Regions from separate parts of the Burkholderia sp. 10_S31 genome, predicted to be linked through region 2. Evidence: riboswitches for the same ligand, from Rfam matches in the RefSeq annotation. Region 2 holds a riboswitch; the other holds the start of a gene.
What was found. A riboswitch is a leader RNA that binds a small molecule or an ion and turns the genes downstream of it on or off. The one in region 2 is predicted to bind cobalamin.

Region 1 (4,299 bases), 1.1 Mb from region 2:
CGCGCACGCGGATCACGCGTGCGCGACGCGGGCGTACCGCGCGACAAAAAACGGCCGTCGCCCGATCGGACGACAGCGGTTGCTTAGGCCGCGCGAACGCTCCGCGAGTTCCGTGATCGTGGCGCGTGTTGACCGGATTTGACCTTTGGCGTGCGCGAGCTGCACGCGCCTTACTGCGTGCGCCTACTTCATCAGCTTTTCGGTGATGAAGCGCCATTCGGCGCGCGTGACGGGCGTGATCGACAGTCGGTTGCCGCGCGCGAGCACGCGCATGTCGGCGAGTTCGTCGTGTTCGCGCAGCGCGGCGAGCGGCACGAGCGGCGACTTTTTCACGAAGCGCACGTCGACGAGCAGCCAGCGTGGTGCTTCCTGCGTCGACTTCGGATCGTAATACGGGCTTTTTGGATCGAACTGGGTGGGATCGGGGTAGGGTGTCGACGAGACTTCGGCGAGGCCCGCGATGCCTGGCTCGGGGCAACTCGAGTGATAGAACAGCACACCGTCGCCGATCTTCATCGTGTCGCGCATGAAATTGCGCGCCTGATAGTTGCGCACGCCGGTCCAGGGCAGCGAGTGCTGCGGCGCGTGCGCGAGGTCGTCGATGCTTGCTTCGTCCGGTTCGGACTTCATCAGCCAGTATTGCATGGTCGTGATCGACGCAGAAAGAGGCTGCTACAAAAGGAAACGGCATCGGGACTCGCCCGATGCCGTTGGATAGGCCCCCGCCTTGGCCGCTAGGCCGGCATCCTGAACCTGGGGTTCAGAATTGGTCGCAGTTAGCAGCACATCGGGTACATCAGACAGAGTGACGCGCGCGCCCGTGCTACAAATTTCCGCAACCGTGCACATGGCATTGGTTCAAGGAATATATGACCTTGGCGAACCAGGCAGGGAAGCTGACTGAACTGTGTTTCGTTGCGCCAATTTGACCACCGTTGATCGCCGAGATCAAGGGGAATCGACGCATCGATCGAACGTTACTGCGTCTCGTGCTGTGCGAGCACCGCGCCGAGCTGTTCGTTCATCTGATGCATTGTACGACGGATTTCTTCCGCCGGAAATGCTTCACCGTGCCGCACGCTCGTTTGCAGCCGCAGCAATTCGGATGCGAGCGACAATGCCGCCATTACCGCGATGCGATCGGTGCCGCGCACCGAGCTGTTCGCGCGGATCTTCGACATTTCGGCGTCGACGCGCGCGACGGCCTCGAGCAGCGCCGCTTCGGTCTCGGCCGAACAGGCGAGCCGATAGGGCTGACCGAGAATCGAGACTTCGATCTGCTTGGTGCTCATGCATGTTCTCCGTGGCTGGCCGCGTCGTCGCTATCCGTGCGCGCCTGCGCATCCAGCAGGTCGAGCTGGTTGTCGGTTTGCTCCGCATTCTTCGTGCGCGGCAGCTTTTCGAGAATCGCGTTCAGTTTGACCTGGGCGTCGTCGATCTTCGCCGACAGCGTGTCGCGCTCGGCCGCGAGCGCATTGCGTTCGTCGCGCAGTTGCGCAAGTTCCGCGCGGACCGCGTCCGCTTCCGCGCGCATTTGCGCGACCTGCTCCTCGAGCGCGAGCCGTTCCGAGTGATAGCGCTTGTTCAGCGAGATCAGACGGCCAATATTTTGAGATAAAGTTTCGAGTTCGTTGAGCATCTGCTGCGTCCTCTAAAGACCCAGCATTTTAGCGCGGAATAACGCGCATTCCGACATCTGTAACGTTTCCAGTCGTAACACCCCGGCTTCTTGCCGCGAATACACGGCTCCGGCGTGTTCGCGGCGCGCGCCAGGCACGCGTTCGGCCGCTTTCTTGACGCTCGCGCGGCCGGCTCCTAAACTGGCGCCGCCTCGGTGCTCGCGCGTGCGTCGCGCGGTTAAACGGGAAGCAGGCCGCGCGCTCCGCCCGGAGATCGCCAACCTGCGCTGCCCCCGCAACGGTAAGCGGCCGCGTCGCGTGACGCAGGCCGGCTCGGGCGCGTTTCGCGTGCAGGTAGGTCGCACGCGGGCGCGGGCCACTGCGCGTGACACGCGCGGGAAGGCGAGCCGGTACGCCGCCAGCCCGGATACCGGCCGAGGCGAGGAGCCAGCACGGCTTCATGACGCGCGGCCTGCGGGGAAGCGGGGCGCGCAGTGCTTCACGGGACTTGTCTTCGATGCTGACCCCAATCGTCCGCACGGCATTCGGCGCACGCCGCGGCGTACCGCTTGCCGCCGTCGCGCAGGCCGCGGCGGACGCCGATTCGTCCGGGATCGGCGCCGACGCTCGTCGTCACCACGCCGATCGACCCGATGCGGCACCTTCCACTATATTGCGCAGAACGCCGGTCGCGCGAAGGTGCGGCCCGGCGGATCGCGGCCGTTGCATGCCGGTATGGCCGGCGTGCGGCGCAACAACCCGTTCGACAAGGATAACGAGCTTGCGTATGCCTACAACGCGCCGAAGCGCGACGCCCGTGCCGCGCTCGGTCGGCAACAGTGGTCAGCCGACCTGTCGCGCGTCATGCGCGATGCCGTACGCCGCATGAGCGCCGCGCGTGCCGCCGCGATCTGGGCCGTGCTTGCGGCCGTGGTCGCGCTGCTGTTCGTCGCGTCGCTGTCGATCGGCAGCGTGCCGATGTCGCCGTGGCAGGCGCTCGCGTCGCTCGTGCCGCACGGCGGCGACGCGCTGTTCGCCGACATCGTGCGCACGCTGCGGCTGCCGCGCGCGCTCGCGGGTTTCGCCTGCGGCGCGCTGCTCGCGCTCGCCGGTGCGCTGCTGCAGGTGCTGCTGCGCAATCCGCTCGCGGAGCCGTACGTGCTCGGCGTGTCGGGCGGCGCGGCGGGCTTCGCGCTCGTCGCGATGATCGCGGGCGCCGCGTGGTGGCTCGTCGATGCGTCCGCGTTCGCCGGCTCGCTCGCGTCGGTCGCGCTCGTGCTCGGGCTGGCTCGCCGCGAGCTGTGGCGCGGCGATTCGCGCGATGCGTCGCCGCGGCTGCTGCTCACCGGTGTCGTGATCGCGGCCGGGTGGGGCGCGCTCGTCACGCTGCTGCTGTCGCTCGCGCCCGATGCGCGGCTGCGCGGCATCATCTTCTGGCTGACGGGCGACCTGAACGGCGTGACGGCGCCCTGGTTCGCATGGGGTGCGCTGCTGGTGGCCGCCTGCGTCGCGCTGCCGGCCGCGCCGCAACTCAACGTGCTGCTGCGCGGCGACGCGACTGCACATGCGCTTGGCGTGCCGGTCGCGAGACTGCGCATGCGGATCTACCTCGTCGCGTCGCTGGCCGCCGCGGCCGCGGTGACGACGGCCGGCACGATCGGCTTCGTCGGCCTCGTCGTGCCGCACGCGCTGCGGCTCGCATTCGGCAACGACCAGCGCATGCTGCTGCCCGCCGCGATGCTCGCGGGCGGCGGCGGCGTGATGGCGGCGGACCTGCTCGCGCGCACCGCGATCGCACCCGCGCAATTGCCGGTCGGCGTGATGACTGCGTTGATCGGCGTGCCGGTGTTCCTGTGGATGTTGCTGAGGAGACCGATGCGATGACGCACACCGTATCGCACACCGGCGGCGACATGGCCTGCGCGGCGGTCGACCTGACGCTGAAGGCCGGCGCACGGACGCTGCTCGACGGCTTCACGCAAGGGTTCCGGCCCGGCGAGATCTGGTGCGTCGCGGGGCCGAACGGCGCAGGCAAGACGACGCTGCTCGCGACGCTCGCGGGCCTGCAGCAGCCGGCCGGCGGCCACGTCGAGATCGACGGCCGGCCGCTCGCCGCGTGGTCGCCCGAAGCGCTCGCGCGGCGCCGCGCGCTGATGCCGCAACAACTGCACGACGCGTTCAGCGCGACGGTATTCGACACGGTGCTGCTCAACCGCTTTCCGTATTTTGGCGGCTGGGGCTGGGGCTGGGAGCGTGACGAGGACCGTGCGGCCGCGCGCGCCGCGCTCGCGACGTTCGGGCTCGCCGAGCTCGCGTCGCGCGACGTGCTGTCGCTGTCGGGCGGCGAGCGGCAGCGCGTCGCACTGGCCGCGACCCTGTGCCAGGACGCGCCGCTGATGCTGCTCGACGAACCGCTCGCCCATCTCGACCTGCATCACCAGATCGATGGCCTGACCGCGCTGGGCGCGTGGCTCGACGCGGGCCCGCGCACGGTGCTGTTCTCGTGCCACGACCTGAATCTCGCGCGGCGTTTCGCGACGCACGCGCTGTTGCTCGACGGCCGCGGCCATGCGTGGGCGGGCCCCGTGCACGACGTGCTGACGCCGGCGCGCGCGAGCGACGCGTTCGGCTATCCGCTCGTGCTGATTCGCGAGAACGGCCGCGACGCGCTGCTGCCTGC
Region 2 (4,299 bases):
CGCGGTTCTGCGTATTCCACGTATAGCCGTCGCCCATCGTCACGAAGTCGCATTGCGCGACCGCACCGAGGAAGTCGCGCTCGGACGTATGCAGCGCGCCCTTGATGAACTGCACGACGCCGAGCCGCATGCCGTGGCCGAGCACGCGCACGGCCATGCCGAACGCAGCCGTGCTCTTGCCCTTGCCGTTGCCGGTGTTGACGATCAGCAGGCCCTTTTCCTGGGTGGCGGCAGCCTGCTTCTTTTCATGGCCGGCGCGGCGGCGTTCAGTCATCCGCTGATGGGATTCGGCATCGGTCTTCATCGGGAATCGTCCTGTCGAAAGCGAAACAAAGGGTTCAGAGCGGGCCGGCGAGCGCAACCGTCACGCCGTCCCGGATGGATTTGGGGCCGAGCAGCCGGCCATTGGGCGCCGCGAGCCGCGCGCACGGCTCGGCCACGCCCGCGACGCCGAAGCGCGCGAGCGCGGCGGCCGACGGGCCGCTCAATAGCGGTTCGGAGCAATGCGCGAGTTGCGCCGCGTCGAACGCGACGAGCGGCCAGCCGCGCCGTGCGCACAGCGTGCGCAGCGGCCGCGCACGCGCCTTGTCGGCGAGCGTCGCGACGACGGCCGGCTCGGCGTCCGGGTAACGCGCCAGCGCCGCGCGGATCGCGGCATCGAGTTGGGCGGCCGTCACGCCCGCGCGGAAACCGACGCCGAGCGCGACGCGCATCATGCGCGGCCGCCGAGCGCCGCGCGCACCGCCGGATCGTCGGCGAGCGCCGCGACACGGCCGATCACGACGATCGCGGGCGAACCGATGCCGGTCAGGCCCACGCGTTCGACGATCGTGTCGAGCGTCGCGAGCACGTGCCGCTGCCCGTCACGCGTCGCGTTTTCGATCGCCGCGCACGGCATGTCGCCGGCCAGGCCGCCGTCACGCAGCGCGGCCACGATCGCGTCGAGCCGGCGAATGCCCATGTAGATCACGATCGTCATCCGCGTCGCGGCCAGCGCGCGCCAGTCGGGTTCGTCGGCACCCGCACCGTGGCCCGTGACGAAGATCACGCCCTGCGCGTCGCCGCGATGCGTGACCGGAATGCCGAGCGCGGCCGGCGCGGCGATGCCGGCCGTGATGCCGTTGACGACCTCGACCGGAAAACCGGCCGCGCCGAGCGCGAGCAGTTCCTCGCCGCCGCGGCCGAACACGAACGGATCGCCGCCCTTGAGGCGCGCGACGCTGCGGCCCGCGCGCAGGTGCGCGAGCATCGCGGCGACGATCGTCTCCTGCGGCGTCGATGCATGGCCGCCGCGCTTGCCGACGTGCTCGATGCGTGCGTCGGCGCGCGCGTGGCGCAATACGTCGGGGTTCACGAGATCGTCGACGAGCAGCACGTCGGCCGCGGCGATCGCGCGCACGGCCTTGAGCGTCAGCAGATCGGCGTCGCCGGGGCCGGCGCCGACGAGCCATGCGCGGCTCATCGGACGCGGCACGGCGCGCACCGTGTCGTAGCGGTGGAAAGGGGACAGCGAGCGGCACATCGGCGGCCGGCGGACAGGCAGTGCATGACGGATCGAGCGAAGCCCGCGCGAGCGCGGGCGGAAAGCGCACCCCATCCGTTCCCCGCGGATCGGGCGTTCGGCGAGCCTCGGGCTCGCCCCTTGCGTCGGCCGGTATCCGGGCTGGCCGCTTGCCAGGCCGCAGCCTTCCCACCCGCTGAAGGGCAGTGGCATCGCGGGCGGCCTGGGCGCGTGCGGGGGGAGCCGCGGCGCGCGGGCGGCGTACCGTTGCGGGGACAGCACAGGCCGGGCGGACTTCCGCCTCCTGTTTCCCGTTTAACTGCGTGCGCGGAATGCGCATGCGAGCACCGAACGCGGCGCATACGATAGCACAGCGCCCGGCCCGCGCGAACCCGCCGCGCGGGTGCCGGGATGCGGCCGCGGGCGCGGTGCCGCGGTCATGCCGAAGCCTCCCGCGGCGGCCCGTTGCGCCTTGACGCTCCGCGCACCGCCGCCTACACTCGCACGCGTTTCGGTGCTCGCACGCGCCTCTCCGGCGTGCGCAGTTAAACGGGAAACAGGGAGCCTGCCTGCGCCGCAGTCGAGCCAACCTGTGCTGCCCCCGCAACGGTAAGCGAACGCGTCGCGCGCAAGCGCCATGCAGCGCCGCTTCGCCGCATGCCCGCCGCATGCGGACGACCGCCACTGGATGCCGCGCATCCGGGAAGGCGAAGCGGCGTGTTCGTCAGCCCGGATACCGGCCGAAACGTTGGGGTTCAGCGCCGCGGGGAGGCGGCGCATCGTCCACGGCCGCAGCACGCCCGACGCCCGCGCGTTTCCCGCTTTCCCCGCCGATCCGCCCGCCGCACGCGCGCCGGGCCGGCGCGACGAACGGCAGGCGGCGCGGGCAGGGCCGACGGCGGCCGTGTTGGCATTCACGATGTCGACCGTTCGCAAGGAAGCGTCATGTCCGATTCGTCGTTCCGTCCGTTCTGCAGCCGTCCGTGCGGACTGCACCGCGCCATCCCCGCGATTCGCCAAATGACATGCCGCGCCGCCATCGACGCGACGATCCCGGCCTGATTCCATTTTCGCCACAGGACCTACCATGACCCTACGCAAGCTTCCCGTCACGATCGTCACGGGCTTTCTCGGCAGCGGCAAGACCACGCTGATGCGCCACATCCTGCAGCACGCCGAAGGCCGCCGCATCGCGGTGATCGTCAACGAATTCGGCGAGCTCGGCATCGACGGCGAAATCCTCAAGGGCTGCGGGATCGGCTGCGAGGATGCGGAGGGCGCGCAGGGCGAAGCGTCGGGCCAGCTGTACGAGCTCGCGAACGGCTGCCTGTGCTGCACCGTGCAGGAGGAGTTCTATCCGGTGATGGAAGCGCTCGTCGAGCGCCGCGCCGACATCGATCACGTGCTGATCGAGACGTCGGGCCTCGCGCTGCCGAAGCCGCTCGTGCAGGCCTTCAACTGGCCGACGATCCGCAACAGCTTCACGGTCGACGCGGTCGTGACCGTCGTCGACGGGCCGGCCGCCGCGAGCGGCCAGTTCGCCGAGAACCCGCAGGCCGTCGACGCGCAGCGCCGCGCCGATCCGAACCTCGATCACGAATCGCCGCTGCACGAATTGTTCGCCGATCAGCTGTCGTCCGCCGATCTCGTGATCGTGAACAAGGCCGACCTCGTCGCCGACGCGCAGTTCGCCGAAGTCGAAGCCGCGATCCGCGAGGAAATCCCGCCGCAGGTGAAGATCGTGCGCGCGACGCGCGGCGAACTGGATCTCGCGATGCTGCTCGGGCTCGAGTCGGCATCGGAGGAAACGATCCATCTGCGGCACGACCATCACGGCTCGGCCGACGACGGCGATCACGACCACCATCACGACGATTTCGATTCGGTCGTCGTGTCGGGCGATGCCGGTTCGCGCGAAGCGACGATCGCCGCGCTGCAGCGTGTCGTCGAGGCACATACGATCTATCGCGCGAAAGGCTTCGCGGCGCTGCCCGATGCGCCGATGCGGCTCGTGATCCAGGGCGTCGGCCGCCGCTTCGACAGCTATTTCGACCGTCGCTGGCAGGACGGCGAGCCGCGCACGAGCCGCTTCGTGCTGATCGGCGAGGATCTCGACGCGGCCGCGCTGCAGCGCGCGTTCGACGCCGCGTGCGCGGCGCAAATGCAACAGGCGTAACGCGCGATGCATCTGCTGCGCACCACGCCGGGCGGCTTCGTCGACGATACGCAGGGTGTCGTCCGGATCGACCAGCAGCCGGCCGACATCGTGATCCTGAGCTCGGCCGACACGACGCTGTCGCTGCTGGCCAGCGTCGTACCGAAGCTGCCGGCCGGCTTTCCGAGCGTGCGGCTTGCGAACGTCACGTTCCTGCGGCAGCCGGCGTCGGTCGATTTCTATGTCGACGACGTGCTGCGTCACGCGAAGACGGTCGTGATCGATCACCTCGGCGGCGAAGCATACTGGCCGTACGGGATCGAACAGGCCGTGTCGCTCGCGTCGAAACGCAAGCAGCAGCTCGCGATGTTCTCGGGCGACCTGCAGGAAGACCCGAACCTCGTCGCGAAGAGCACGGTCGCGCCCGACCTGTGCCGGCTGTGGTGGCGCTACCTGCGCGAAGGCGGGATGCACAATGCCGAAGCGTTGCTGCGCAGCATCGCGTTCCATACGCTCGGCTTCGGCGACGAACCCGAGCAGCCGCGCCCGCTGCCGGCCGCCGCGCTGTATCACCCGGCGCGCGACCCGGCGAGCGTCGACGACTGGCAAGCGCGCTGGACGCCCGGTGCGCCCGTCGTCGCGA

Region 1: another riboswitch for cobalamin. It lies ahead of AC1Z3W_RS32550 (FecCD family ABC transporter permease); the one in region 2 lies ahead of cobA (uroporphyrinogen-III C-methyltransferase).

What each region holds. Positions count from the first base shown of each region.
Region 1 is NZ_JBXOWK010000003.1:2,671,418-2,675,716, reverse strand. Features, by position in the region: gene AC1Z3W_RS32570 (EVE domain-containing protein) at 184-645, opposite strand; RNA gene ssrS (6S RNA) at 716-897, opposite strand; gene AC1Z3W_RS32560 (cell division protein ZapA) at 978-1,292, opposite strand; gene AC1Z3W_RS32555 (hypothetical protein) at 1,289-1,639, opposite strand; cobalamin riboswitch at 1,816-2,072, shown strand; gene AC1Z3W_RS32550 (FecCD family ABC transporter permease) at 2,505-3,503, shown strand; gene AC1Z3W_RS32545 (ABC transporter ATP-binding protein) at 3,500-4,299, shown strand, end outside.
Region 2 is NZ_JBXOWK010000003.1:1,559,372-1,563,670, forward strand. Features, by position in the region: gene cobO (cob(I)yrinic acid a,c-diamide adenosyltransferase) at 1-304, opposite strand, end outside; gene AC1Z3W_RS27270 (cobalamin biosynthesis protein) at 339-716, opposite strand; gene cobA (uroporphyrinogen-III C-methyltransferase) at 713-1,522, opposite strand; cobalamin riboswitch at 1,633-1,869, opposite strand; cobalamin riboswitch at 1,997-2,260, shown strand; gene cobW (cobalamin biosynthesis protein CobW) at 2,589-3,677, shown strand; gene cobN (cobaltochelatase subunit CobN) at 3,684-4,299, shown strand, end outside.